Regions from separate parts of the Thermoanaerobacterium sp. CMT5567-10 genome, predicted to be linked through region 2. Evidence: riboswitches for the same ligand, from Rfam matches in the RefSeq annotation. Region 2 holds a riboswitch; the other holds the start of a gene.
The links. A riboswitch is a leader RNA that binds a small molecule or an ion and turns the genes downstream of it on or off. The one in region 2 is predicted to bind cobalamin.

Region 1 (15,452 bases), 460 kb from region 2:
AAAGGAGATTGTTTTGAAATAGAAATGAATAAGTTGGGATTGTTAGTTTTCAATTATAACCTAAGATATATATATAAAAAGCTATTTATCTTTGCTTTCTTATCCTTAGCATTATCAATATTTAATGTTGTTTATAATTCCTATTTTCAAAATATAACGATACTTGATTCGGTTGTATTATCTTTTGGTGGCTATAATATAGAAAATATAAACATAATACAGACGATGCTGGCATTTTTTCCTTATATTATGATAGCGATGGTAATAGAAATGTATATGGATAATATGATGGGGAAAAATGCTATATTTACTTTGCCAAGGATAATGAACAATAAATTATTTTATACATCGAATATTATTTCGATGTTAATAGTCATAGTGATGTTTTTTTTCATATATGATGTGGTTTTATACGGAATATCAAGTTTAATATTTAGTGGCACATGGATAAGCAATGTATTTTATGATTATACAAAATACAACAAAAATTTGTACTCTATATATAGGATATTGTTTAATATGTATTTTGCACAAATTATAGGTACATTTACTATTTCTATGGTGCAATTATATATTACAAGAATTACAAGAAAACTTTATATAGGATTTGTTGTTGTCTTCGTTATTTACATTTTAAATTTTTCGCTGCCGAAATTGAATTTTTACTTGGGCGAGCATATTTTAATAACAAAATTGAATGTTCTTTCTAACAATTACAACCATTTGCCATTATATTTATTTTTCGCCGTTAATATTATATTTAGTATTTTGCTTATTCTTTTAACAATCAAAAATAAAGAAACAATTATCGATATTGATTAAGGAGTTGATAAAATGGATGAAATAGTTATAAAAGTTTCAAATCTGAGCAAAAGATTCAAAGATAAAGTTATATTCGAGAATGTAAATTTTGAATTGACAAAAGGGAAAATTTACGGATTTACAGGCTATAATGGATGTGGTAAATCGGTCCTTTTTAAGATTCTGTCTGGTCTAATGTTACCTACTGACGGCGATGTCTTTATACACAATAAAAAATTAGGAAAGGATATAGATTTTCCGCCTGATTTAGGAGTTATTATAGAAAGTCCGGGATTTTTAGATGACTATTCCGGATATTATAATTTGAAATATTTAGCATCAATAAGGAATATTATAGGTGAAAAAGAGATAAAAGATGTATTAAAATTAGTTGGCTTGGAAAATGATAGCAATAAGAAAGTAAAGAAATATTCACTTGGAATGAGACAGAGGCTGGCAATAGCGCAAGCAATAATGGAAAATCCAAAAATTTTAATATTGGATGAACCATTTAATGGTCTGGATAAAAATGGTGTTGCCAATATAAGAAATTTGCTTTTTAACCTCAAGAAAAATGGTACAACAATATTAATTGCAAGTCATATAAGTGAAGACATTAGATTACTATGTGATGAAGTATTTGAATTTGATAATAGTACGTTGGTCAAAATGTTATAAATTCTGATTTTGAACACATTATTTATATGATATATATATTTGTCTATTTATATTGATGTTACGGCATACTATGATCGAATTAGATTATTCAACAAGCTGAGTATAATTATCATATGTGGGACAAGATAACTGAAGAATATGCTGGAGGTGATTTTAAAAATAATCTTATGTTTAATAGCAGCGGTTGTCTTGGACCTTTGATGGTCCCAAATGGCTATTTTTTATGACTAAAAGATTTTTAAAACTGTAACAAATTCATGGGAAATTTATTTTATATATGGAGATTATTTTGGCTGTCATGCAATGAGAATATAATATATAGGAAATTAAAGTGATAGAGAAGTATAAAGAAAAATAATCTGTATTTTTTATATTCATATGATATAATAAAGGTGAGATAAAGGGAAATGGAAGGAAGAAGTATGAGCCAAAAATACGATATAACGATGAAAAATATTTTTTCGGATATGGCTGATGACATAATGAGTTATTTTTTGGGACTACAATATACGAAAATCGATGAACTTAATATAGAATTTGCAAGAATAGAACGAAGGGACAGCGACATGATATTCAAATGTACTACAGGCAAAGGAAATGTTGCTGTGCACATAGAATTTCAATCAGAAAATGACGGAAAAATGCCTTATAGGATGCTAAGATATTCCCTGGAGATAATGGAAAAGCATAATCTCTTACCATATCAGATAGTTGTTTATATAGGCAAAGACAATGTAAAAATGGCAAATAACTTAAGTTACGACTTTGGAGAACAAAACACATTAGACTATAGATACAGGATAATAAACGTTGGCGACATAAAATATGCTGATGTTGTAGGGACAGACTATTATGATTTATATTCCCTTCTCCCGCTGATGGACCAAAATAGAAGGAAAGAAGAAGGGGAAAAATATCTGGAAAGATGTGTTGAGGCTATAAAAGATATTCCATTGGACATAAACAAAAAGAAAGACATAGCATTTAAGGCAGAGATATTATCGGGTATAGTTTATAAAAGAGAAGTTATTGAAAAAGTTTTTTCGGAGGTGATAAAAATGTTTAGGATTGAAGAATCAGAAACATACAAAATGATAATAGAAAAAGGCGAAAAAGAAAAAAGCATAAAAATAGCAAAAAAGTTGTTAAAAGAAGGTATGGACATCGACAGAATAGCAGAGATTACAGAATTATCAAAAGAGGAGATAAAAAAATTGATGAATTAAGATAATAAGCAGGCTTAATGCCTGTTTTTTTTTTTGTAAAGTTTATTGATGACCGAAAAACGGTCGCGGTTTCGACAATATATTACACAGATTGACAAAGTATGACAGAAAAATTGACCTAATTTAGCACCTTCCCAGATGAGGATAATTGGTTTATAATAACATTAACAGGAATTGGCGCCATTTCCTGCAGATAAAATCGTAGTTAATATGCTTTTTGGTACCGAGAAGCATATTGACTACAAAAAGGAGATGTAAAGTATGTTAAAAAAACTAGCTAAAAAGATCTTCATAATTGTTCTCATGTTAGTTACGCTATTTTCCACCTCGGTAACGGCTTTAGCACAGAAAGATCCAGTTAAGGTAGTTAATACATATAAGCTTACTTATAAAACAGCAGTAGAATTAAAAGAAGGTGAAAAAGCCCAAATACCGCTTACATTGATAAAAGATAATTCTGCAATCCTTCCAAATGAAGATTTTATTGGTGATGTAGGAGTATTGAGTTTGTGGGTATCAAAAGGTACTGTTTATTACTCAATAAAACTGGATATTCCAGCTACAAGTTTTACGGGTTTAATGCATATAACGGATTTAACTTCCGGTTTTGGTGGTGGATATACTCCCGTATCTGGTTTTAGTGGTTCTGTTCCTACTTCTAATATCTCGGGGCATAAATATAGTGCTTCACTGAGTGGCATAGCTTATTTAGGCCCTGTGCCAGTAGCAAAAACAGGTAATAACTATATAACTTGGATAAACTGAAAGTAATATAGAAAAAGAGGACATTCTCTAAATTTTAATTGGGAAGTCCTCTTTTATTGTTTGATTCTGAAATCAATTTATCGATAATATGCAAGTTATAATCTTTTAAATAATGATCGGTGCGATAAAAAGTCGTTGCTTTAGGGTAAAACATTTTTAGATGGTCGATTATTTATATATTATTGGCTGTTTGAATATATAATGAAGCATCATACAAGCTGCTGCTAACTTATATTTTTTTTCATAGTTAATTGAGTTAGTGTCATTCATAAAGTTTTCGATATCTTGTTTTTCTAATCCTGCATAAAGTGATATAGTTTCATATTTGAGGTCGAATATTTGTACTAGTACATCAATAACTCCTTTTATTCTTTCATCTTTATCAATTTCCATTCCGTCTGACAGAAGAAAGATTAAATCGGTAAAAAAGAAGCCTTTTAGATTATCTGATAGGTCGTCTATTTCTCTTTTTCCATTTATATAATCTGAAAGCCAATTAATATCAATACCTGTTACTTTACTTAAAGTGTTTAATGTGATTTTGTATTTGTCAATTACATACAGTAATTTTTTTCTAATTCCTTCACTATCATATTTTACAATTTTCATGTACCGCTTTCCTTTCTTTATTTTAATTTAATAAGATTTTACAATATAAATTGCATAATAGCAAGAAGACCTATTGCTACAAAATTTTGATATAAAAATAATATGACAATAATCTGTATTTTTAATATTCGTATGATATAATAAAGGTAAGATGAAGAGAAATGGAAGGAAGAAGTATGAGCCAAAAATACGATATAACTATGAAAAATATTTTTTCAGATATGGCTGATGACATAATGAGTTATTTTCTTGGACTACAATACACAAAGATTGATGAACTAAATATAGAATTTGCAAGAGTAGAACGCAGAGACAGCGACATGATATTCAAATGTACTACTGACAAAGGAAATGTGGCTGTGCATATAGAATTTCAATCAGAAAATGACGAAAAAATGCCTTATAGAATGCTGAGATATTCACTGGAGATAATGGAAAAACATGATCTCCTACCATATCAGATAGTCGTATATATAGGCAAAGACAATGTAAAAATGGCAAATAGCTTAAATTATAACTTTGGAGAACAAAATACATTAGACTATAAATATAAGATAATAAATGTTGGCGACATAAAATATACTGATGTTTTAAAGACAGACTATTATGACTTGTATTCACTGCTTCCATTGATGGACAAAAATAGAAGGAAAAAAGAAGGAGAAAAATATCTGGAAAGATGTGTTGAGGCTATAAAAGATATTCCATTGGACATAAACAAGAAGAAAGACATAGCATTTAAGGCTGAAATATTATCGGGCATCATATATAAAAGAGAAGTTATTGAGAAAGTTTTTTCGGAGGTGATAAAAATGTTTAGGATTGAAGAATCTGAAACGTACAAGATGATAATAGAAAAAGGCATTGAGAAAGGAATTGAAAAAGGTATTGAAAAGGGCGAAAAAGAGAAAAGCATAAAAATTGCAAAAAAGTTGTTAAAAGAAGGTATGGACATCGACAGAATAGCAGAGATTACAGAGTTGTCAAAAGAGGAGATAAAAAAATTGATGAATTAGGATCATAAACAGGCTTAATGCCTGTTTTTTTTTAAAGTTTATTGATGACCGAAAAACGGTCGCGGTTTCGACAATATATTACACAGATTGACAAAGTATGACAGAAAAATTGACCTAATTTAGCACCTTCCCAGATGAGAATAATTGGTTTATAATAATATTAACAGAAATTGGCGCCATTTCCTGCAGATAAAATCGTAGTTAATATGCTTTTTGGTACCGAGAAGCATATTGACTACAAAAAGGAGATGTAAAGTATGTTAAAAAAACTAATTTCACTGCTTCTAATTGTTGTGCTTTTTACAATTTCAAGTTTTAGTTCTGCTTTTGCGGTTCCTACCAGCAATATGTTACCAAAGATTTCATCAATTGATGCAGAGCAAAAGAGTGCTATTGAGTATGACAGGTTTCTTAAAGATGTCAATAACTTTAAAAAATTTATTCAAGATCAAAGATCAAAGCAAGGTTCGCTGTCAGATGATGCATTCTTATTAAAATGTGCGATTGAATACCATAATCAAAAAGTGTCTAATGGGGAATTAGAAGGACCATTACTTGATATAAACGAGATAATGAATTTAAAAACTTCATCATCACAAGTATCGATTAAGTCAGTTGGGATAACAAAATCTCTTGTAAGAGCTCAATTGTGGACGGCTGCAGAATTGGCTTCAATCGTAGTTCCTAAAGCATCATTTTTCTTGCAGCATTCTTTACAAGATAATCCCAGTGATGAATATCTTCCATCGAGCGATTCGATAGTACCTGAGATAAAGGGTACTCAAGCATATAAAAATGCTATTGCTCCTTTTAAGAGTTCTAGCAGTACAAGTCAAATAAGCTATCCAGTATTTACGGCAAGCAATTCAAACTGGGATTTATATTTAGCTTTACATAATACTACAATGTATAGCTATTCATCAGGCAAATCAATAACTTCATATGTTACAGATACGTATGATTTCCAACCTAAAAATTGGAGTGGGTATGGATCCGGAATTCCCAATGCAGCGGTAACACTAATTAATAATTATGGTGCATATGCGCAGTCTGTAGGAGCGGTAGTACCATACTATATTTCCATAACTGTCCCTGATACTAAGTAATATTATCAAAAATTTGAAGAATGTAGTAGCTTGTTTAGATACTTAAACAGTTACTACATTTGCTATAAGATGTGAGGTGATATCAATGAATTTACATACGCAATTATACTTAGGGAATTTAGGCAATCGCATGATTTACATATATGAAATATTTCTTATTAATGTAGCTGTATTAATGATTGTTTGGCTTGGCTTTTCAGTTTATAAATGGAGACGATCTGGAAATAGAAATCTCATAAAATGGTGGGGAATAACAGTTGGTATTTTTTTTGCTTTGGGATTGTGCATACTGATTTTTTCTAAGATATTTTCTGGACCTCAATATTTTGTCGCCTCCCAAATTGGCATCTACATTCCAAGATCAGTTAATATACTGGAGAATAACTATACAGGCGATAGGGACCAAGAGCTACATTACATCGTTATGAAGTTCGATAAGTCCCAAATGGATGCTTTCATCAAATCTGCAGAAGAAAAAGGATGGAAGTTTGGTTCTGTGATACCGTACTCATTAGCAAAATCATTGCCACAACCTAACTTAACGCTTGGGGAAAAATATCCATTTCCAAAAGTAAAAGAGAATGGATACTATTATTTATATACAAATACTAAGCAAAAAGATTCGACTTCTTTTAGAACTAATTATATGACTAATAAGCTGTTTTTCTTGGATACTAAATCAGGAATATTGTACTTTTACTATGATAGTTTCGAGATTACATCGGATTTGCGTTTTGAAGCTCATTAAAACAGTATGCTTTTGATACCACACGCTTCATTTGATAAGTAGCCCTTTGGGCTATTTTTTTATACATAAAAAATTTTTTAAAAAAACTGTAACAAAATGAGGAAGAAATTTGTCTATATATAAAGAAGGAAAAAACGATTTGCTTTATAGAAATTGGAGGAAGAGTGTGGGATGAAAAGGTACAGGGAGTTTATCTTGCAGGCATTTATTTTGATTTCAATTATTTTAGCGGTATTCATCATGTTTGTTATATTGGATATTACAGTAGTAAAAGTTTATATGGGTTGAGATGATAGATTCATGACAAATTATTGCAAAAAAAGGCCATTTATTTTCATTGACGCAATTTTGCATTAAAGATATAATATAGTTAAACTAAATATGGTCTTAAGGTCCGAAAGGTTAATAGGGAAAGCGGTGAGAAGCCGCTGCAGCCCCCGCTACTGTAAGCGATGATGAGGCTCAAAAAACCACTGGTGAAACCGGGAAGGTTGAGCTAAAGATGAATTGCAAGCCAGGAGACCTGCCTTAAGATGTGAAAAACACCTTCGGAGGGGAGGTTGGTAATGTGGTACATATTTGCATTGAAAAATATGGGGCATACCTTCTCGGTATGCCTTAATTTTTTAGGTTTACTGTTTAAGCGCTTTGGTTATGTTTCAAATCTTTATAAATAATTTAGGAGGAGAGATCTAAGTGAAAAAGTGGATTAAAAATATCGTAGTTTTCATCATAATAGCAGTTCTTTCATTAAGCCTTGTCTCATGTTCTCAAAAAACTCAAGAAAAGACAGCAACAAATGACAATACTACGAAAACTGAAGTTAAGGCTACATTTCCATTGAAGATTACTGATTTTATGGGTAGGCAAGTGACGATAAAAAAGGAGCCGAAAAGAATTGTTTCCTTGTCTCCATCAACTACAGAGCTGATTTACGCAATTGGCGCTGGCAAAGATGTTGTCGGCGTTACCAATTACGACGATTATCCACCAGAGGTAAAAAGTGTTGCAAAAGTTGGAGGATATGAAGGGCCTAATATTGAAACTATATTGGCACAAAAGCCAGATATCGTATTTGCATCAAATCTTTCTGGAAAAGACCATATGGAGACAATCGAGAAATCAGGCATACCGGTGGTGGTATTGGAAGCTCAGAACATAAACCAGATATATGATTCAATAAAGATATTAGCTGAAATCACAGGTAATGTAGAAAAGGGAAATGAAATAATAAGCAGCATGAAGGATAAAATCAAAGAAATCAATGATAAAGTGAAGGATTTGCCAAAAGTAAATGTGTTTTATGTTGTTGATACAAATGGAAATTGGACGGCTGGCAAGGGTACGTTTATCGATGAACTTATTACATTGGCTGGTGGAAATAATGTAGCCAGTGATGCAAACGGATGGGCGCAGTACAGCATGGAAAAATTGATACAGAAGAATCCTGATGTGATAATTACATCACCACATGCTGCAAATGCCAATGAAATAAAAAATATGGCAGGTTATAAAGATACAAAAGCGGCAAAGGATGGCAAAATATTTGTAATATCCAACGATGACATTGTCACTAAGCCATCTAACAGAATCGTCTTAGGTTTAGAAGAAATTGCAAAAGATTTACATCCGGAGGCATTTAAATAAATTGAAAGTGAAAAAAGGTTTTTATTTGCTAATTTCTATTGTGATTTTGATTGCATCGCTGATGTTTTCTGCATCAGTTGGTGCAGTCAAAATGCCATTGAAAAGTATTGTTGATGTCATATTTGGTGATGGCAACAGCACAGACAAGATGATATTGTTAAATCTTAGGTTTCCAAGGATTATTGAAGCTGCTTTTACTGGGATGGGACTTTCTGTGGCAGGTACGTTCTTTCAAGGACTTTTGAAGAATCCTATGGCAGATCCTTATGTTTTAGGTATATCATCGGGAGCAGCTTTCGGAGCGTCCATCGCAATTGTCTTAGGATTAGGCATTTTTGGTCTTCAATTTTTTGCATTTGCATTTGCTCTTATGACTATTTACGTAGTGTATATTTTGGCTAAAAAAGGACCGTATATTAAAATGCAGACGATGCTTCTTGCAGGCATTGCCATCAGTGCTTTTATGTCTTCAGTTATTTCTCTCATGATGCTTTTGAATCATAATGAGATGTCACAGATAGTCTTTTGGACGATGGGGGGATTTAGTCTTATTAGCTGGAGCCAGGTTTTTTACACAGTACCACTAATATTGATTGGATGTATTGCATTATACACGTTTTCGAGAGATCTTAATGTGATAATGACAGGTGAAGAAATAGCTGAGCATTTAGGGATTGATACTGAAAGAGTTAAAAAAATCATATTGATTGTAGGTTCTTTAATCACCGCGTCTTCTGTTTCAGCAGGTGGAATAATTGGCTTTGTAGGGCTTATAGTGCCTCACATATCAAGGCTTATTATAGGTTCTGACAACAGAGTTTTAGTTCCTTTTAGCGGTGTAGTAGGTGCAGCGTTTTTGGTATTGGCTGATACGCTGGCAAGAACTGTGATGGCTCCTGTAGAAATACCAGTTGGCATAATAACTGCCGCTTGTGGTGGACCATTTTTCTTATATCTTCTTGTCAAAAATAAAAATAAAGAGGTCAAATAATATGGCGATCGTAAATGTGGAAGATCTTCATTTTAGTTATGGTATGATTCAGGCTTTAAAAGGTGTAAATTTTAAGATAGATGACTATAAAATGGTGGGGATACTAGGCAGTAATGGGTCTGGAAAGACTACTCTTTTAAAGAACTTATCAGGGTACTTGAAGCCAAGTAAAGGAAATGTGTCTATAGCGGGGAAGAGCATATACAGCATGAAATCAAAGGACAAAGCGATGCTTATCGGTTATGTTCCGCAGGATGTGTATTCTGACTTTGAATTTACCTCTTATGATGTTGTTATGATGGGAAGGACTCCTTATTTAAGGAGATTTCAAAGAGAGACTAAAAAAGACGTAAACATCGTAAAAGAAGCGATGATTCTTACAAACACATGGGATCTTAAGGATAGATATGTAAATGAATTAAGTGGTGGGCAAAGGCAAAGGGTTTACATTGCAAGAGCGTTGGCTCAAGAGCCTAAGATCTTGCTATTGGATGAGCCGATTTCACATTTAGATGTAAAATATCAAATAGAAGTGCTTTCAATACTTAAGCAGTTGACCGCAAAAGATATACTTGTGTTTGCTGTTCTTCATGACATCAACTTATCATCTCAATTTTGCGATTTTATTCTACTTATGAAAGATGGAGAGATTATATCGATGGGGACGCCAAATGAAGTCCTTACTGCAGAAAATATAAAGATGGCTTTTTCTGTCGATGCTGATGTAATCAGAAATCCTATTACAGATACACCGCTTATTATTCTCTCAAAAAAGCAAGGGGATGATTTGAAAATTGTGTAAAGCATTTATGATAGCCGGAACTCATTCTGGCGTAGGTAAGACGACCATTACTATTGGTGTAATAGGATATCTTTCTAAAAAATACAAGGTCATTTCGTTTAAAGTTGGTCCTGATTACATAGACACGGCGTATCACAGGTTTGCATCTGGCAATTTCTCATACAATTTGGACGTCTACATGCTTGGAGATGACTACGTGAAAAAGTCCTTTTTAAAGCACGCTTTATCTGGAGATGTGACAGTCGTAGAAGGCGTCATGGGTATGTACGATGGAATCAATAATACAAGCTATGGCAGCAGTGCACATGTGGCAAAACTTTTAAACTTACCTGTCGTACTTGTCGTTGACGCATCTGGAATGGCTGCAAGTGTTTCTGCCTTAGTTAAAGGCTATATAGAATACGATAAAGATGTCAATATTGTAGGAGTAATATTCAACAGAGTTGGCAGTGAAAAACATTACAAGCTTTTAAAAGAATGCATAGAAAGAGATTTAGGCATAAAAGCATTTGGATATCTTCCCCAGGATGATAGGGTTAGTTTGCCTGAGAGGCATCTTGGACTTATGCCTATATTTGAGACAAAGGAAAATCACAATTTTAGCATTTTGTACGATAGCATAGAGCAATTCATAGACGTAGAGGGCATTCTCGATGCATGTGATGTAGATTTTAAGAAAGATGATTTAATTGAAGAAAAAGTGTCAGTAAGAATAAGAGAAACTGTCAAAATTGCACTTGCATACGACGAAGCATTTAATTTTTACTATCAAGATAGCTTAGATTCATTGATGGAGCGTGGAGCAGAGTTAATCCCATTTAGTCCTCTACGTGATGATGCTATTCCAAAAGGTGTGTCAGGAATATACTTAGGTGGAGGATTTCCTGAGGTTTTTGCTGAAAGATTAAGCAAAAATCATTCCATGTTATCTTCAATTAAAGAAAGTATTGAAAAGGGAATGCCAGTCTATGCAGAATGCGGTGGTCTTATGTACCTTGCGAAAAAAATCGTGGATCTAAATGGAGATGGACACCATATGGTAGGAATATTCGATTTAGATGCCATAATGACGAAAAGATTAATCAATTTTGGTTACGCCAAGGTAGATGTGGTAAAAGATAATGTGCTATTTGAAAAAGGAGATGTCATCTTTGGTCATGTTTTTCATAACTCGAAGATGTCGGGGATACACGATGATTTTGCGTATGAAGTGCATAAGCCTAATTCTGAAGACAAGTGGTCATGCGGATATGTGTACAAAAATTGTTTAGGTACCTATGTTCACATCAACTTATTGAAATATCCAAATGCTGTAATTAGGTTTATAAATAAATGCAAAAATTATACACAGGAGATGTATAAAAATGGCACTTAAGATAATGCTGCAAGGTACGGCATCATCTGTCGGAAAGAGCTTATTGACTGCTGCTCTTTGTAGGATATTCAGACAGGATGGATATAAAGTTGCACCATTTAAGTCTCAAAATATGGCGCTTAATTCCTTTATAACAGATGAGGGGCTTGAGATGGGGCGAGCACAAGCTGTACAAGCTGAAGCTGCAGGCATAAAACCATCGGTACTTATGAATCCCATACTTTTAAAGCCAAGTTCAGACAAAAATTGTCAAGTTATACTAAGAGGAAAAGTTTATGACAGCATGGATGCATCTTGCTATCAGAAATTTAAGCCGACACTTTTAGGTATGATAAAAGAGGATTTTGATAAGCTTAGCCAGTCATACGACATAGTAGTGATTGAAGGCGCTGGAAGCCCTGCCGAAATAAACCTTAGAGAAAAAGACGTTGTAAATATGGGATTGGCTGAACTCGTTGATTCACCAGTATTGATAGTAGGCGACATAGATAAAGGCGGTGTCTTCGCGTCTATTGCAGGCACACTATTGCTTTTAAATGATGATGAGAGGAAAAGAGTAAAAGGCGTCATAATAAATAAATTTAGAGGAGACATGGAAATATTAAAGCCGGGGATAAAGATGCTGGAGGACATAATTAATAAAGATGTCATTGGAGTTGTTCCGTACATAGACGTCTATGTTGATGAAGAGGATAGTGCAACGGATTCTTATTACAGGAGAAAAAGCAGTGGAGCCATTGATATTGCGATTTTAAATCTCCCCCATATATCTAACTTTACTGATTTTGAGCCATTAAAAAAGATTCAAGATGTAAATGTAAGGTACGTAAGTAGAGGCGAAAAAATCGGTGATTGCGACGTATTGATAATACCAGGTACGAAAAACACGATAGGAGATCTTAAAACACTTAAAGATGCTGGAATGCACCATGAGATCTTGAATTTAAGAAAAAGAGGGAAGCTTATAATCGGTATATGCGGTGGATATCAGATGTTGGGGAAAAAGATATGGGATCCACAACACATAGAAGGGCCTGTTAGTGAGATGGAAGGTTTAGGACTATTAGACATAGAGACAGTTATTTCAGATGAAAAGATTACGACGCAGGTTAAAGCTCAAATTTCCGATGATTTGCCTGATTTTTTATCACCGCTTAGAAAACTGTTTGTAGATGGATACGAAATACACATGGGGATAAGCTCTACGGGAGAAAAAAGTTTTTCCAACATTTTAGTGAGGAATGAGGAAAAAATATCTGTCAGTGATGGGTGTGTAAGCAGTGATGGAAAGGTGTTTGGCACGTATATGCATGGAATATTTGAAAACACGGACTTCACAAGGAGGCTTATAAATATCGTCAGAAAATCAAAAGGCTTCAAAGAGATAGATTACATTGAAGATTACAGGGAATTTAAGGAAAGAGAGTACGATAGGCTGGCAGATATAGTCAGAAATAGCCTGGATATGAATAAAATTTACAAGATAATGAAAGGCAGTATTTGAATATGGAAGTGATAGCTGCATATTTTTTAGATTTAATGATAGGCGATCCAGAAGGATACCCTCACCCAGTGAGACTTATGGGAAAATTAATCAGCTTTTTGGAGCGTAAATTTAGGGAAATAGCCAAAACCGCAAGACAGGAAAGAATCGCGGGTTATTTCTTGTGTGCTGTAGTTGTTTTTACAAGCTACATAAGTGGGTATCTTATCATTTACTTGCTGAAAGAATTAAATGTGTATTTAGGAAAGATTTTAGATATGCTTCTCATTTACACGTGTCTTGCCACAAATGATTTAGCAAAATCAGCCATGAGAGTATACAGCCCTCTTAAAAACGACAACATTGTTGAAGCTCGGAAGATGTTGTCTTTCATCGTAAGCCGTGATACGGAAAACTTAGGTTACAGTGACATTGTAAGAGGTGTTGTGGAGACGGTGGCAGAAAACATATCTGATGGGATAATTGGGCCTCTATTTTATGCTTTTATAGGCGGTGCACCGTTGGCATTAGCTTACAAGGCTTCCAGCACACTTGACTCAATGGTTGGTTATAAAAATGAAAAATACGCAGAAATAGGATATGCCTCTGCAAAGCTTGACGATGTATTGAATTTCTTGCCAGCCAGGATAACAGGGCTTTTGATTGTAGCATCATCTTTTTTGCTGAGATACGACTATAAAAATAGCTTTCGCATTTTAAAAAGGGATAGATTAAAGCATGAAAGCCCCAACAGCGCACATGGGGAAGCTGCTGTTGCGGGTGCGCTAAATGTAGAGTTGGGAGGGCTTAACTATTATTTTGGAAAGCCTGAATTAAAACCGAAGTTGGGAGATGGCAAAGAGGCACTTAAATTAGAACATATTAAGGACAGCGTAAAGATAATGTATATGACATCTTTTCTGGGACTTGTTTTGTTTTTTGCATTAAAATTAATTATTTTGAATGGAGGTATTTAATAATGCATATAAAGACATCGCCATTAAAAAATGTAAAAACTTTGACGCTTGTGGCTATGCTTATAGCCATGAGTGCTGTTGGTGCCATGATTAAAATCTACAATACAGTTGCATTTGATTCATTGCCTGGGTATTTTGCATCCCTTTATTTTGGAAGCTACATAGGAGCAATCGTTATTTCTTTAGGACATATTTTTACTGCACTTACATCTGGTTTTCCACTTGGAATACCTAACCATATCATCATTGCTGTATCGATGGCTGTATGTGCATATTTTTATTCACTTGCGTATAAAAAGTTTAATAGCTATGTAGCAGTTGCTGTTGGTACTATATTAAATGGACCTGTTGCAACACTTATTTTTGTTCCTCAATATGGTTGGGGCTTTTTTGTACAGATGGTATTTCCGCTTACTATTGCATCGTTTGCTAATGTTTTTCTAGCGGCAGTCATCTTTAAAGCCATCTCAACTAAGATAAAAAGGTAATGAGGATGAGATATGGTAGAGAGATATAGAGATGTCTTAATAATATATGAAAGTGATACTGTATATGCAATAGCTTGCGATAGCATCGGTGCAATTGGAAATAAAGAAGGCGACATATTGAAGGTAGATGAGGAGATAGTGGGAAGGACCGTGACAAAGGTCGCAGTATCTGAGCTTTTGTGCATTGGAGCTTGGCCAATCATCATATCGGATACGCTGTCAAATGAGATGAACCCAACTGGAATTAAAATCATAGATGGCATAAGAAAAGAGCTAAATGACAACGGGATATATGATGTCGCTTTAACTGGTAGCACGGAGGAAAATTTTCCATCAACAATGACTGGTGTTGGCGTGACAGCAATTGGAAAGGCAGCGAAAGAAGATTTAAAAGTGCGAAAGGCTATGGCAGGCATGGAGGTAGGCTTAATAGGTTACCCCCGTGTTGGACAAGAGGTTTTGCGCTTTCATGATATTCTTACGCTTAAAGATTATGTAAAAATATTTAGATGTAGCGAAATAGTAGAAGCGATTCCCGTAGGGTCAAGAGGGATAAAATATGAACTTGATGTGCTCAAATTTACTTCTGGACTAAATTTATTAAGAGAATACGATAACGAGATTGATGATGAAAAGTCAGGGGGCCCTTCCACGTGTTGCATTGTAGTTTACAAAGAGGGTGATAGGCGAAAAATTGAGAATCTCTTAGACAAACCGTTTGTACGTTTAGGTAGACTCAT
Region 2 (15,452 bases):
TATTATTCCGCCTTTAATTTTAAAGCCGGTAAAAGCTCCAATTCCTTCTCTATGGCAATTAATGATAGCGATTGGGGTAGGTCAGTTCATTTCATCAGTAGTACTCGTGCCTTATTTTCTTCAATTGTTATTTAAAATACCAATAGTAACTACTTTACCTCCAAAAGTTATAGGAGAACTTATCAATGTGCCAATATATGCTTTATTTACGCAAATACTGCTAAAAAGAATAAATATGGTTTATTTTAAAGCCCACTAATAAAATCAAATTTAATTTTTTGATTATTTTAAATAAAGGCGGTATTTTAGAGGTTAATAGGTGGTGAATATGGTTCACAGCCTTTTGAGCATAGATTGGGATTATTTCATCCCTCTGAAAAGAGAGTGGCTAGGTTCTTATGTTGAAAACCAAAAAAACATAGAGGCGGTGTGGTATAAGAGGTACATAAAAAGTGTTTTAGAAGGTGAGGATCTGGAAAAGTCAGTAGATACAACTCCGATATTGGAAAATTTTTGGGTCAAAATAAGAGAACACTTTGATTTTATAAGAAATATCAAAGTATTTGTGTCTGAATCTCATATGCTATCATATCACATCGCCAGAGCTAATGAATGTGAAGAAGTATATTCTTTTGATACACACGCTGATTTGGGCTATGCAGGAATGAGCTCGGTTAATTTTGAGTTAAACTGTGCTAACTGGCTGGGGAAGCTGTTAAATGAAGGTAAGATAAAAAAGGCTCACATAATATATAGTCCTCATACTTTTGAAAAGCCTGAGGACTTTAAAGATTTTAATAAACTTTTTTCAATTCGATATTACAGGGATATAGATGTATTACCTGAAGGTATATACACGGTAGCTGTACATATTTGTAGATCGGGGGCATGGACACCACCGTGGCTTGACAACAAGTTTGAGAAATTCATAAAAAATCTCAATTTGCCTTATAAGGTGATTAAACTTTATAGGAGAGACTGGGATATTAAGAAACTTTCACTTTCAGATCAAATTTTTTATCTTAATTTTGCATAAAAAAGTAGCCAAGTGAATACCTAGAAAAAAGCTTGAGCTTTAACGCTTGTAGTAGAAAGAGGAGAGATAAAATGGAGAAAGGGTTGTTAGTCATAGCTCATGGGAGCCGCGTTAAGGAGACAAAAAAAGTTGTAATCAAGGTGGTAGATAGAATAAAGAGCTTAGATAAATATAAGGATGTGAAGGCAGGATTTATGGAATTTGACACTCCTGACATCCCTACTTCTATTAAAGAGTTTGTAAAAGAAGGTATTTATGATATCGTTGCTGTGCCACTATTTTTATTCGAAGGAATACATATAAAAGAGGATATACCGGTGGTTTTTGAAGAGGAGAGGAAGAAGTATCCCGGTCTTTCTATAAAATTTGGAAGGCCAATTGGCTATGACGACAGAATCGTGGATATAATTTTGGAAAGGACAGAGGAAGTAAAATAAAGTTTATTGGAGAGATAATTTATGAATTACATAAAAGATCCGTGGGAAATTGAAAAAAAGAGTTTTGAAATAATAGGCAAAAACATAGATGAGTCTAAATTCGATAAAAAGGAGCTTTTAATAGTAAAAAGGGTGATTCACGCAACAGCAGATTTTGAATTTGCCAATATACTTAAAATCTCAAAAGGAGCGATAGAAGACGGTTTAAAGGTACTAAAGGAAGGATTTAATATTGTTAGTGATACAAAGATGGCGGAAGCAGGAATAAATAAAAAGGTATTAGAGAAGATAGGTTCAAAAGTAAAAAGTTACATTAATCTTCCTGAAGCTAAAGAAATTTCAAAGAAGTGTGGCATTACAAGATCAATGGCAGCTATGGAAATAGCGGCAAAAGACGAAAGCAATAAAATCTTTGCTATTGGAAATGCCCCCACAGCTTTATTTAGACTCATAGAGCTTGTGAGAGAAGGAAAAGCAAAGCCTTCCCTTATAATAGGTGTTCCTGTTGGCTTTGTTGGAGCTGAAGAGGCGAAGGAAGAGGTAAAAAAGCTTGATATTCCTTACATCATAACAGAAGGGAAAAAAGGAGGAAGCACAGTAGCAGTAGCGATAGTTAATGCCCTCCTTTACATGATTGAAAGATAGAGTGGTGTTTATGGAGAACTACGTTGTAAAGAGAGGAAAAAAATTAAGGTATGGTTACACTACAGGGTCTTGTGCAGCCGCTGCATCGAAGGCTTCTACTTACATGCTTTTTACAGGTGGGAGACTAGATACTGTAGAGATAGATACTCCAAAGGGATGGCGGCTTAAGCTGGAGGTTTTGGATATAACTTCAGGAGAAGGCTGGGTAAAGTGCGGTATAAGAAAAGACGGAGGGGATGACCCGGATGCTACTCACGGCCTTATAATTTATTCGAAGGCTGAGGTAAAAGAAGGAGAAGGGATAGATGTCTATGGAGGCGAAGGAGTTGGAGTAGTTACAAAACCGGGACTTCCTGTAAGCCCTGGGAAATCCGCTATTAATCCTGTTCCAATGTCAATGATTTTAAATGAAGTCAAAAAAGTACTGCCAGAAGGGAAAGGTGTAAAAATTACCATAAGTGTACCAGGTGGTGAAAGGGTGGCTTTAAAGACCTTCAACCCGAGGCTTGGAATTGTAGGCGGTATATCAATACTTGGTACTACAGGGATTGTAGAGCCTATGTCGGAGGAAGCTTTAAAATCTTCTCTTGAGTTAGAACTTTCTATCCTTTCTGCTGAAGGATACAAAAAGGTAGTTTTTGCTCCAGGAAATTATGGCAAAGAATATGCTTTAAAAGAAGGCGTGGGAGAAAGACTCATCATATCTTATGGTAATTTTTTGGGGTTTATGCTGGAGAAGGCAGTAGAGTACGGTTTTACACATGTGGTATTGGCAGGGCACATAGGGAAACTTGTAAAAGTAGCAGCAGGAATATTTAATACCCACAGCCATGTTGCAGATGCGAGAGCAGAAATAATGGCGGCCTATGTAGCCCATTTTGGTGCAGATAAAGAGACTGTTGATAAAGTTCTGGATTCAAATACAACGGAGGAAGCCCTTGATATAATTGAAAGGGCGGGAGTCGATATAAAAGACTTCAGTCAGTTTATAGCAGACAGGGTCTACATGAAATGTAAGCAGTATGTTTACGATAAATTAAATATCGAAGTTCATCTCATTTCATTGAAAAGAGGCATTATTGCAAAAGCAGGTGATAAAGTAGAATGGTGACAATTGTAGGGATAGGTCCGGGAAACAAAAAATTCATTACCACTTATGCACTTGAAAGAATAAAAGAGGCAGATGTACTGGTGGGAGGCAGACGCCATCTTGAAGAATTTGAAGACATTGATTGCGAAAAGATTATGATAAACGCTTCAACAGATTATCGTAGTATACTCAACAAAGAAGGCAATATTGTCATTTTAGCATCAGGAGAACCTTCTTTGTATGGCATATCGGAAGTGATTTTAAAATATGTGGACAAAAAGCAATTAGAAATAATTCCGGGCATAAGCTCAATACAGTATATGTGTGCAAAACTTAAAATAACAATGAATGACTTGGCGGTTGTAAGCTTACATGGTCGTACTGAAGATTTAGTAAAAAAAGTAAAAGAGAATAAAAAAGTCGCTATTTTTACTGATGATACGCATACGCCGCAATTTGTTGCAGCTATGTTGAAAGAAGAAAATTTGCAAGACAGGAAAATACACGTTGGTGAAAATCTGTCTTATGATACGGAGAGGATTTACTCTTTTACAGTAGAAGAACTTTTAAACTGCAATAAAAAATTTGATTTAAATGTAGTGGTGATAACATGTGGCAATATATGACACCTGGAATTCCTGATGAATATTTTGTAAGAGGCAATGTTCCAATGACAAAGGAAGAAATACGAGTTTTGTCAATATCTAAACTGAGGCTTAAAGAAGACAGTGTAGTATGGGATATTGGCGCTGGTACAGGCTCTGTGTCCGTTGAGGCTGCATTAATATCGAAAAAAGGCGTTGTTTATTCTATTGAAAAAGAGGAAGAAGGTGTAAGACTTATAAACGAAAACATTAAGAAATTTAACGTAGAAAATGTTGTTGTTGTGGGCGGTTTAGCTCCTGATGCCCTTTTAGATTTGCCTTCACCTGACAGGGTATTCATTGGGGGAACAGGGGATAAAATGTATCAAATATTTGACATTGTCACAACTAAATTAAAGGAGGATGGGGTAGTTGTAGTAAACGGGATTACACTTGATACCGCGTATTCTGCTCATCATTATTTTAAACAAAGATTGTTTACGGTCCAAACAATATGTGTCAATGTTTCGGTGTCAAAAGAAGCGGGAAATAAGACGATGATGATATCGCAAAATCCTGTCTACATTATAACAGTGAAAAGAGAGGGATAGAATGGCGAAATTATACGGTATAGGAGTGGGACCGGGGGAAGAAAGCTTCATTACTTTGAAAGCTGTAAAAATACTCCAAAAAATAGATGTGGTGGTAGCTCCTTCAAGCAAAGGAGAAGGAAGTATTGCTTATGAAATTGCAAAGCCTTATATAAAATGTGATGTAGTATTTATAGAATTTCCAATGACATACTCAAAAGAAGATCTTAAAGCAAAATGGGAGGAAAATGTTAAAAAAATCAAAACATTTCTTGATGATGGGAAAGATGTAGCTTTTATAACAATAGGAGACCCCATGATTTATAGCACTTACATATACATTCTAAAGAGAATTGAAGGTTATGAGGCAGAGACCATCCCTGGAATTAGCTCATATAGCGCAGCTGCTTCAAGATTAAATATTCCAATTGCAGAGGGAAATGAAACTTTTGCAGTTGTTCCATCAGGAGATATATTAGAAATTTCAAAAGCACTTGATATGTTTGATAACGTGGTATTGATGAAAATTTCGAGAAGATACGAGGAAATAGTAAATCTTCTAAAAGAAAAAAACTTCAAAGGATATCTTGTAATAAAGTGCGGCCATCAAGATGAAGAAATATCTTACGATCTTGATAAATACATAGGAAAAAAGATAGACTATTTGTCTTTGATTATTGCAAAGAAGGTGAAGTAGCTGTGGTTTATTTTATTGGTGCAGGACCAGGAGATCCTGAACTTATAACATTAAAAGGTATGAAAATAATACAGGCTTGTGATGTTGTCATATACGCAGGGTCACTTGTCAATAAAGAGATATTGAAATACGCAAAGCCAAAGGCCGAAGTTTACGATAGTGCTACAATGAATCTTGATGAAATAATTGGGCTTATCGTAAAATCTCATAAGGATGGAAAAGATGTAGCAAGAATACATACAGGAGATCCTGCTATTTACGGTGCCATACATGAACAAATTGTAAGGCTAGAAAAAGAAAATATAGATTATGAAATAATTCCCGGTGTTAGTTCTTTTTTGGCAGCAGCATCAGTCTTGAAAAAAGAATTGACAATTCCTGAAATAACCCAGACAGTGATTATAACACGAATAGGTGGAAGGACAGTAGTGCCTAAAGAGCAGGAACTAAAAGATTTATCGCGTCATGGAGCTACTATGGCGATATTTCTGAGTGTTCAGGAAATTGACAGAGTTGTCTCAGAATTGAAAAAAGGTTACCAAGAGAATACACCTGTTGCAGTTGTCTATAAAGCTACTTGGGAAGATCAACTGATTGTTAAAGGTACCCTTAACGACATTTCACAAAAGGTCAAATCAAAGGGAATAAATAAAACTGCTATGATACTTGTAGGAGATTTTTTAAAAGATATAAAAACCTATTCAAAGCTTTATGATAAAGAATTTTCTCATAGCTTCAGGAAGAAGGAAGATTTATGAGAATAGCGATAATTGCTCTCACAAAAAATGCATCGAGGTTGGCAAATGAGATTGGCCAAAAGTTAAAAGGAGATGTGTATGTAAAAGAAAAATTCGCAACCCCTGAAGATTATGCAATAAAAGGAAATTTTATAGACTTTGTTCATGAAATATTTAACAAATACCAAGGATTGGTCTTTGTGATGGCTACAGGGATTGTGGTAAGAACAATTGCAGGAGTGATAAAGGACAAATTTACTGACCCTGCTGTTGTGGCAGTAGACGAAAAGGGGAAATTTGCCATAAGCCTTTTATCAGGTCATGTAGGTGGCGCAAATGAACTTACTTTAAAGGTGGCTTCTGCAATTGGAGCACAGCCTGTTATAACAACTGCAACAGATGTAGAGGGCGTCATATCTTTAGATGTGATTGCGAAAGATTATGGTTACTATCTTGAAAATATAGAGGATTTAAAAAAAGTCAGTGCAGCCTTTGTAAATGGAGAAAATGTACGTTTTATTCTTGATGAAGATGTAGAAAAAATACCCTTATTAAAAGATTACATAAAAAACGATGTTCACAGTAAAGTTGATGCCTTTGTTTACATAACTGACAAGGAAATAAAAAAACCGACAGAAAAACCTTATGTCATATTAAGACCTAAAAATGTAGTTATTGGCTTAGGATGCAAAAGAGGAATAGCTTTTGAGGATTTGCTTACTTTTATAAGGGAAACTTTTGATAATCTAAATTTGAGATTAAAAAGCATCGAGTCAATTGCTACCATAGATATAAAAAAGGAAGAAAAAGGGATGCTTCAGTTGGCAGAATTTTTGAAAATTCCTCTTGTTTTTTATACAAAAGAAGAGCTGAGAAAAATAGAAAACAAATTTCCTATTTCTGATTTTGTATTTCATACAGTAGGGGTTGGAAGTGTTGCAAGACCCTCTGCTTATTTGGCTAGTAACGCTGGAGAAGAGATAGCATATCTTAAAAAGAATGGAATAACGTTAGCTGTGTATAAATTTAGAAAGAAGGATTGGCATGGGATGGATTAAAGTCGTAGGAGTAGGCCCTGGGGATATAAATGACATGACTTTTAAAGCATACACTTCCTTAAAAGAATGTGATGTAGTCGTAGGATATACTACTTATATAAACCTTATTAAACCTTTAATTGAGGGCAAAGAGGTAATTTCATTAGGGATGAGAAAAGAAATTGACAGGGCTAAAAAAGCTGTTGAATTAGCTTTGCAAGGCAAAAATGTGTGCATTGTGTCAAGTGGTGATGCAGGGATATATGGTATGGCAGGGCTTATGTATGAGGTTGTCCACAAAGATAACATAGATTTAAAAATAGAAGTAATACCAGGAGTAACTGCTCTAAATGCTGCGGCTGCTATACTAGGGGCACCTGTAATGCAGGATTTTGTAGTTATAAGCCTTTCAGATCATTTGATATCTTGGCAGGTGATAGAAAAAAGGCTGGAACTTTCTTCACAGGCTGACTTTGTAATTGTCATATACAACCCTAAAAGCAAAGAAAGACCGGAAAATCTTATAAAAGCTCAGAAAATTATTATGAAATACAAAAGAGAGGATATCCCTGTTGGAATAGTAAAAAATGCTTCAAGAGAGGGACAACAAGTGATAATCACCACTTTAAAAGAAATGGCAAATTATGAAATTGATATGAGGACAATTGTAATAATAGGTAACGAAAGCACTTTTGTAGAAAAGGGCAAAATGATAACGCCGAGGGGATATATTTTATGATACTGGTCTTGTCAGGTACAAAAGATGGAAGGGAGATTGCAGAACGATTAAAACTTAAAGGTATTGAGGTTATAGCAAGTACAGTGACAGATTATGGTGCAAGCCTTTTTAGTGATGGAGTAAAAGTCCACAAAGGCCCACTGGATGAATTGAATCTCATTGAATTTATTTATAGAAATAACATAGATATTATAATTGATGCGACTCATCCTTTTGCAAAAGATGTAAGCGTAAATGCTATAAATGCCTGCAACAAAACTGGTATAAAGTATATAAGATATGAAAGGAAAAGCATTTATTATGACAATGCCGTCATAGCTGAAAGTTTTGAGGAAGCAGCTGAGAAATGTAAAGAATATCACAATATTTTTTTGACTGTAGGCAGTAAAAACCTCGAAAAATTTAAGTTCCTCTGGGTAATGGGGAAAAAGGTAACGGCAAGAGTACTTCCTTTAAGTAATGTCCTAAAAAAATGTGAAGATTTAGGGCTAACACCAAAAGACATAATAGCAATGGAAGGTCCTTTCAGCAGCGAACTAAATTATCAAATGTTTAAAGAGAGAGAGGCAGAAGTGATCGTGACAAAAGAAAGTGGCGTTGTGGGAGGGATATTAGAAAAATTTGAAGCTGCTGAAATGCTAGATATTCCTGTAATTTTAATAAAAAGGCCTGATGTAAATTATCCTGTTGTGATAACAGATGTTGACAGTCTTATGAAAGATGTGACGAAAATTACAAGTCAGCAATTAGGATAAAAGCGTATCAGTCTATACGATGTCAACTGAATGAACTCATAAAATTTTGGAACTGAAAGCATTTTCAATTTTTATTGATAACATATTTATAAAATGATATACTTTATTTAAGAATAAAATTTGATAACAGGCGAATACAGGTGCCCAATTTGTAATCAAATTGGGTTAAAAGGGAAGCAGGTGAAAATCCTGCACGGTCCCGCCACTGTGATGGTGAGCTCTTTACATTGTGCCACTGCTTAGTCTCTCAGCGGAAGTTGATGAGTGCCGGGTGGGAAGGCGTAAAGAGGGATGAACCTAAGTCAGGAGACCTGCCTGTATTTGTGTCAAACTTACTCTACGGTCGATAGAGGAGGTGTTATAACAGGATATTTATGTGTTTTTTAACCTCTTAATGCCATTGGTAAGTTAAGAGGTTTTATTTTTGCTTAAATTTTATAAAAAGAGGTGTTTAATGTGAAAAAATGGATGTTGTTAACGGTATTTGCTTTGCTTTTGATGGCACCGCAAATTGCATATTCAATGCACATAATGGAAGGTTTTCTTCCTCTTAAATGGTGCATAATATGGGATATAGCTTCTTTGCCTTTTGTAATTGTGGGATTTATGACGATAAACAAAAGTGTAAAGAAAAATCCAAAACTTAAAATGCTTTTGGGTTTTGCAGGTGCTTTTGCTTTTGTGCTTTCAGCACTTAAAATTCCTTCTGTTACAGGAAGTTGTTCGCATCCAACTGGTGTAGGACTTGGAGCTATACTCTTTGGACCTTTTGCTATGAGCGTTTTAGGACTTATAGTGCTTTTGTTTCAGGCGTTACTTTTGGCTCATGGTGGCATAACAACTTTGGGTGCTAATACATTTTCTATGGCAATAGTAGGACCAATTGTCTCCTATTATATATTTAAAGGAGTAAAAAAGGTAGGTGGTCCAAATTGGCTTGCAGTATTTTTAGCTGCCTCAATTGGGGATTTGCTTACATATGTGACGACTTCCTTCCAACTTGCTATTGCTTTTCCGGCTGAAATAGGAGGATTTACAGTCTCCTTCTTAAAATTTATGGGGATCTTTGCAGTGACTCAAGTACCTTTGGCGGTAAGTGAGGGGCTTTTAACTGTACTCGTAATCAATTTGCTAATTGCCTACAGTAAAGAAGAACTCATTGAGCTTAATGTTTTAGAGAAAGAAGGTAAGCTAGTATGAGGGGCAAAAAGTTTTTAATGATAAATTTGATATTAGGGTTGTTGGTTATTTCGCTAATAGTGTTTCCTCTTGTTACAATTAAAAATGCTGAGTTTGCTGGGGCAGATAACAGGGCAACAGAGGCTATCACTCAGGTAGACAAAAATTACAAACCATGGTTGAAACCGGTTTGGGAGCCACCAAGTGGAGAAATTGAGAGCCTTCTGTTTGCGTGTCAAGCGGCAATAGGCGCAGGATTTTTAGGATATTATATAGGTCTTGCGAAGGGGAGAAAAAATGCTAATAGATAATTATTCTTATACAAACAGGATGTACAACGTACATCCTGTTGAAAAACTTTTATTTGCCTTTTTAACAATGATTTTGTGCTTTGTATTTGATATATATACAAACATTGCAGTAATTATTTTGATGTTTATGATAACTGTGTTAAAAGCAAAAATTCCAGGAAAAGTGTACATAAAACTTATGTTAATTCCATTTTCTTTTTTGATGATAAGTGTACTAACAATTATCATCAATGTTATAGGTGATAAAAGTGCTGCATTAATAAGTCTTGATATTTTTGAGGTAACTTTAGGAATTACTCCGAAAGGCATTAGTACTGCTGTTATTTTGTTTTTTAGAACTTTGGCAGTAATATCTTGTTTATATTTTCTCGTACTCACTACTCCTGTAGTTGACATTATAGATATCTTAAAGAAATTGAAAATTCCTTTATTATTTTTGGAGTTACTACAGCTAACCTACAGACTGATATTTGTTTTATTTGATACCGCTGGGGAAGTTTATACATCTCAGAATTCAAGATTAGGATATGCTACATTAGAAAATAGCTACAGGTCTTTAGGACTTTTAATATCTTTTCTTTTTATTAAGTCTTACAAAGATTCTCAGGATTTATATGTGGCTTTAGAAGCAAGGTGTTATAATGGGGAATTAAAAGTTATCAGTAAAGATTACAGATTTTGCTATAGAAATTTAATATATATTGTTTTGATAGAACTTGTTTTAATAAGCACATCAATACTTTTAAGAAGGTGAACTATGAAAGATCAATTTATATTAGAAGCGTTAGAAGTTACTTTTGAATATAGCGATGGTACAAAAGCTTTAGATGGCGTAAATATGTTGATAGAAAAGGGTAAAAAGACAGCAGTTTTGGGACCAAACGGTGCAGGTAAAACGACATTGTTTTTGCACTTCAATGGAATTTTAAAACCTAAATCAGGGAAAATATTGTATAACAGGGAAGAAATAAAATACAATCGTTCTGAACTCACAAAACTCAGGAAGAATGTGGGTATTGTTTTTCAAAATCCTGATATACAGCTTTTTTCTGCCAGTGTGTACCAAGAGATTTCTTTCGGTCCCATGAATTTAGATATTCCAGAAAACATAGTGAAAGAAAAAGTGGAAAAAGTAATGAAAAAAATGAAAATTATCGATGTGAAAGACAAGCCCACCCATTTTTTAAGCTATGGGCAGAAAAAAAGTGTCTCAATAGCTGATATCATAGTTATGGAACCTGAAGTTATAATACTGGATGAGCCAACGGTTTATTTAGACCCTAATCATGTACAGGAGATTATGAGTGTGTTTGACAAATTGATTGAAGAGGGGAAGACGATCATTTTATCAACTCATGATGTGGATTTTGCTTATTCATGGGCTGACTATATATATGTCATGAAGAATGGAAAAGTTGTTGCAAAAGGTGAACCTGAAGTTATTTTTACTAACGTAGAAGAACTTGATTGGAGTGATTTAAGAAAGCCTATACTTCTGGAAATATATGAAATTTTAAAAGAAAAGGGAATCATAGATGAAAATAGTATACCAAAAAATATAGAAGAATTAAAGAAATATATAAAATAGCTGCTGAAGTTTTGATAACTTTTGCCAAGTGCAAAAAGGAAACTTCGCTTATTTAACAAATACAAAAAGGCTTTTTTCCTTATTTTTATGAGGTAAAACATTTTTAAATTTCATGATACCAATAATTAATATAATTTAAACAACTTAATCATCAAAATATGCAAGTTATAATTTAGGTATTGCATAAAATTAACTAAAAATTAGTTATTGTAAGTTTGCTATTAAAAATATAAAATAAATGATGTGATGTGCTATATATTTGACTTTATTATAATTTATAATTTCTACTAAGGTGATATCATGAAAAGAATTGATAAAATAGAAAAATATTTAAAAGAAATGAAATGGACAATTGATGAATTAAGAGACCGACAGGGTTTGAGTACAGATGAAATAGCCCGAAATTTACATCTAGTTCGAACAAATGTTAGTAAAGAATTAAATGAACTTGTTAGAAGGAACAAGGTTATAAAAATAAAAAAAAGACCTGTTCTTTATATTCATAGAGACATGATAGAGAAATTATTAAAAGATAAGATATCCGAAGAAATAATTGAAGTAGATGACATTAAGCAGCTTATAAAAGAAGAAAAAGAACAAAAGATTGAGATGTCGCCGTTTGATTGTCTAATTGGCAGTGAAACCAGTTTAAAAAACCAAATAGAACAAGCAAAGGCTGCTATTTTATACCCACCTAATGGACTTCATTCTTTAATTATAGGTCAGACAGGCGTAGGAAAAACATTATTTGCAAATATTATGTTTGAATACGGTAAAAAAATTAAGAGATTTGATGATAATGCACCATTTGTAGCATTTAATTGTGCTGATTATTATAATAATCCACAGTTACTTATATCTCAGATATTTGGACATGTCAAAGGAGCCTTTACTGGAGCAGATACTGACAAAGATGGGCTTGTAGAAAAAGCAAATGGAGGAATTTTATTTCTTGATGAAATACATAGATTGCCACCAGAAGGGCAAGAAATGATATTTTATTTTATGGATACAGGAACATATAATAAGTTGGGAGAGACGGAAAGAAAAAGAAAGGCAAATGTATTAATAATAGGTGCTACAAATGAAGACATAAATTCACATTTACTTAAAACATTTATGAGGAGAATTCCAATTATAATTAATATACCATCTTTTGAAGATAGGCCATGCAGTGATAAAGTTGAAATGGTTAGATATCTTCTTTCTAAAGAAGCTCGCAGGGTGAATAAAAAAATAAGTATTACTGAAGATGTTGTGAAAGCACTTATCGGCAGTGTAACTTATGGTAATATAGGACAGCTTAAATCAAACATACAGCTTATATGTGCAAGAGGATTTTTAAATTTTATGGATAAAGAGAGCATAGACATTGACTTTAAAATGCTTCCATCTAGTATTAAAGAAGGTCTTCTAAACTTTAGAAATAAAAGAAAAGATATAGAAGAAATAAGTGATTTGGTAAACGGAAAATTGATTGTCACACCACATGATGACCGTATATTAATTAGTTTAAATCAGGATTTATCAGAACCACCGTTTAATTTATATAAAATTATTGAAGATAAGATAAGTATTTTAAAAAGTGAAGGTATGGATGAACAAAGCATAAAAGAATTTATTGCTACTGACATAAAAATTCATTTAAAGGGATTTTATAAAAAATTTGAGGATACTAAAAATAAAAAAGAAAAATTGTTATCAGTGGTTGATGAAAATATTTTGGATTTTGCTAGTGAAATAAAAAAATTTGCTGAAAATAAATTAAAGAGAAAATACAGTGATAGATTTATATACGCATTAGGTCTTCATTTAAGTGCTTTGTTTAAAAGAATAAAAAATAATATGGTTATACAGTCATTTGATGTAAAAGATTTTCTTAAGTATAAACAGGAAGAAATTGAGACTGCCTTTGAGATAAAAAGTTTAATCGAGAAAAAGTACAATATAATTGTTCCTGATGCAGAAGTTGAGTATATTACCATTTTATTGGTAAATATCGAAGAAGAGAAAGATGCACATGTTGGAATAATAGTTGCTGCTCATGGGGATAGTACAGCAAGTAGTATGGTAAATGTTGCAACAAGTTTGTTGGGGGATCTAATGGGAGAAAAAAAGGTAGAAGCAGTTGATATGCCACTTAATATTAGCCCTAATGAAATATTAAAAACTATTATTGAAAAAGTAAAAAAAATAAATTCTGGTAAGGGAGTTTTGTTGCTTGTTGATATGGGTTCTCTTTGCAATTTTGATACAGTTATAACTGAACAAACAGGCATAAAAGTAAAAATTTTAGATATGGTATCAACACCTACATTAATTGAGGCAATAAGAAAGTCATATGCATACGATTTAGATTTAGATAGTATTTACGAATCTCTAAAAGATTTTAGAGGATATGCAACAGAAGTTAAAAACAACAATAGCAATAAGGAAAAAGCTATAATAACGATTTGTTCTAGTGGTCAAGGAACAGCTATTAAATTAAAAGAACTTGTAAATGATATAGTTACTAATATAACCGACGAAAAAATTAATATTATTCCTGTTGGTATTAAAAATATGAAAAATGATTTATCAGAGATTAAAGATAAATATAATATAATTGCTTCCATAGGAATGAAAGATCCAAATCTGCCAGTACCATTTATATCTTTAGAAAGACTAATTGAAGATGATGGTGAAGAATTATTAAGAAAAATTGTATCTAATCATAGCATCAAAATTGTAAAGAAAGATCAAGACATAGCAGTTAGAAATCTTTGCATGGATAGTTTAAATCAATTTTTAACATTTTTAAATCCAGAGAAGATTATAAATTTGTTAATAAGATTTTGTAATAGATTGGAAATAGAGTTAAATAAACAATTTAGCAATACAATGAAGATAAAACTAATTATTCATACTGGCTGTGCTTTAGAACGAATAATTATAAATGATAGTATTAAATATAAAGATAGTGTATTGAATTTAAATAAAGATATAATAGAAAAAGTTAGAAATTGCAGTAAAATATTCTCAGACGCACTGAATATAAATTTAATAGATGATGAAATTTATTTAATTGCTGAAATGTTGTGTGAGCAACAGTATTAATATAATGTATCAAAAAAGTGTATCAAAAAATCAAACAGTGTATCAATATATTTGATGATTTTATTTAAAGTAAAAGTTCTACCTTATAAATCACGGCTTATAAGGTAGAACTTTTTTAATACACTTTTTTGGCATGATTTTTGCAATTAAAAATATACGAAAATATAAATACAGGAGGGTATATATATTGATAGCACTAATAATCGGAACACATGGGAAATTTTCAGAAGAATTAATTAAATCATCAGAGCTTATTTATGGCAAACAAACGAATGTTGCAAGCATAACTTTTGAGGCAGGTGAAAGTATTGAAAATTTGATATCTAAATATAAAAAAGTATTAAAAGAATTGAATACAACAGATGGTGCATTGTTTTTAGTTGACTTGTTTGGAGGAAGTCCATATAATGCTGCTATTGTTTTAGCAAATGAAAACGAAAAGATGGATGTAATTACAGGAGTTAATTTACCTATGTTGATTGAGGCATATGCTAGGAGATCGTCAGAGACTTTAGATGACTTGGTGGAACACCTGAAAGAAGCTTCAAAGCTTGGAATTAGAAATTTTAAAGAAAGTAAAAATTATTGTGAGGAGGAATTATGATGGAAATAGTTCTAGCAAGAATAGATGATAGATTAATACATGGGCAAGTAGCAACATTATGGGCTAAGGAAACAAAATGTAATAGAATTATAGTTTGTAATGATGAAGTTGCAAATGACCAGTTAAGGAAAACACTATTAATTCAAGTTGCACCACCTGGAGTTAAAGCAAATGTTTTAACGATTGAGAAAGCTATTGAAGTATATAAAAATCCTAAATACAATAGCTTTAAAGCTCTCCTTTTGTTTACAAACCCGACAGATGTATTAAAAATGGTAGAAGGGGGTGTAGATATAAAATCTGTAAACATAGGAGGTATGTCATTTA

Region 1: it holds a riboswitch for cobalamin, as region 2 does, so the genes downstream of both, Q2T46_RS11265 (ABC transporter substrate-binding protein) here and Q2T46_RS13685 (energy-coupling factor ABC transporter permease) in region 2, are expected to answer to the same signal.

Annotation. Positions count from the first base shown of each region.
Region 1 is NZ_CP130558.2:2,222,546-2,237,997, forward strand. It holds gene Q2T46_RS11220 (hypothetical protein) at 1-22, shown strand, start outside; gene Q2T46_RS11225 (hypothetical protein) at 25-822, shown strand; gene Q2T46_RS11230 (ATP-binding cassette domain-containing protein) at 835-1,479, shown strand; gene Q2T46_RS11235 (Rpn family recombination-promoting nuclease/putative transposase) at 1,902-2,705, shown strand; gene Q2T46_RS11240 (hypothetical protein) at 2,967-3,470, shown strand; gene Q2T46_RS11245 (HTH domain-containing protein) at 3,639-4,079, opposite strand; gene Q2T46_RS11250 (Rpn family recombination-promoting nuclease/putative transposase) at 4,256-5,095, shown strand; gene Q2T46_RS11255 (hypothetical protein) at 5,353-6,201, shown strand; gene Q2T46_RS11260 (hypothetical protein) at 6,287-6,949, shown strand; cobalamin riboswitch at 7,323-7,495, shown strand; gene Q2T46_RS11265 (ABC transporter substrate-binding protein) at 7,646-8,596, shown strand; gene Q2T46_RS11270 (iron ABC transporter permease) at 8,598-9,587, shown strand; gene Q2T46_RS11275 (ABC transporter ATP-binding protein) at 9,589-10,389, shown strand; gene Q2T46_RS11280 (cobyrinate a,c-diamide synthase) at 10,382-11,764, shown strand; gene Q2T46_RS11285 (cobyric acid synthase) at 11,754-13,268, shown strand; gene cbiB (adenosylcobinamide-phosphate synthase CbiB) at 13,271-14,224, shown strand; gene Q2T46_RS11295 (ECF transporter S component) at 14,227-14,712, shown strand; gene Q2T46_RS11300 (hypothetical protein) at 14,725-15,452, shown strand, end outside.
Region 2 is NZ_CP130558.2:2,682,139-2,697,590, forward strand. It holds gene Q2T46_RS13625 (folate family ECF transporter S component) at 1-259, shown strand, start outside; gene Q2T46_RS13630 (arginase) at 329-1,036, shown strand; gene Q2T46_RS13635 (sirohydrochlorin chelatase) at 1,108-1,473, shown strand; gene Q2T46_RS13640 (precorrin-8X methylmutase) at 1,495-2,118, shown strand; gene cbiD (cobalt-precorrin-5B (C(1))-methyltransferase CbiD) at 2,129-3,229, shown strand; gene cbiE (precorrin-6y C5,15-methyltransferase (decarboxylating) subunit CbiE) at 3,223-3,834, shown strand; gene cbiT (precorrin-6Y C5,15-methyltransferase (decarboxylating) subunit CbiT) at 3,831-4,403, shown strand; gene cobI (precorrin-2 C(20)-methyltransferase) at 4,405-5,079, shown strand; gene cobM (precorrin-4 C(11)-methyltransferase) at 5,082-5,837, shown strand; gene cbiG (cobalt-precorrin 5A hydrolase) at 5,834-6,874, shown strand; gene cobJ (precorrin-3B C(17)-methyltransferase) at 6,861-7,592, shown strand; gene cobK (precorrin-6A reductase) at 7,589-8,347, shown strand; cobalamin riboswitch at 8,469-8,681, shown strand; gene Q2T46_RS13685 (energy-coupling factor ABC transporter permease) at 8,816-9,547, shown strand; gene Q2T46_RS13690 (energy-coupling factor ABC transporter substrate-binding protein) at 9,544-9,837, shown strand; gene cbiQ (cobalt ECF transporter T component CbiQ) at 9,824-10,591, shown strand; gene Q2T46_RS13700 (energy-coupling factor ABC transporter ATP-binding protein) at 10,595-11,425, shown strand; gene Q2T46_RS13705 (sigma 54-interacting transcriptional regulator) at 11,726-14,521, shown strand; gene Q2T46_RS13710 (PTS sugar transporter subunit IIA) at 14,709-15,125, shown strand; gene Q2T46_RS13715 (mannose/fructose/sorbose PTS transporter subunit IIB) at 15,125-15,452, shown strand, end outside.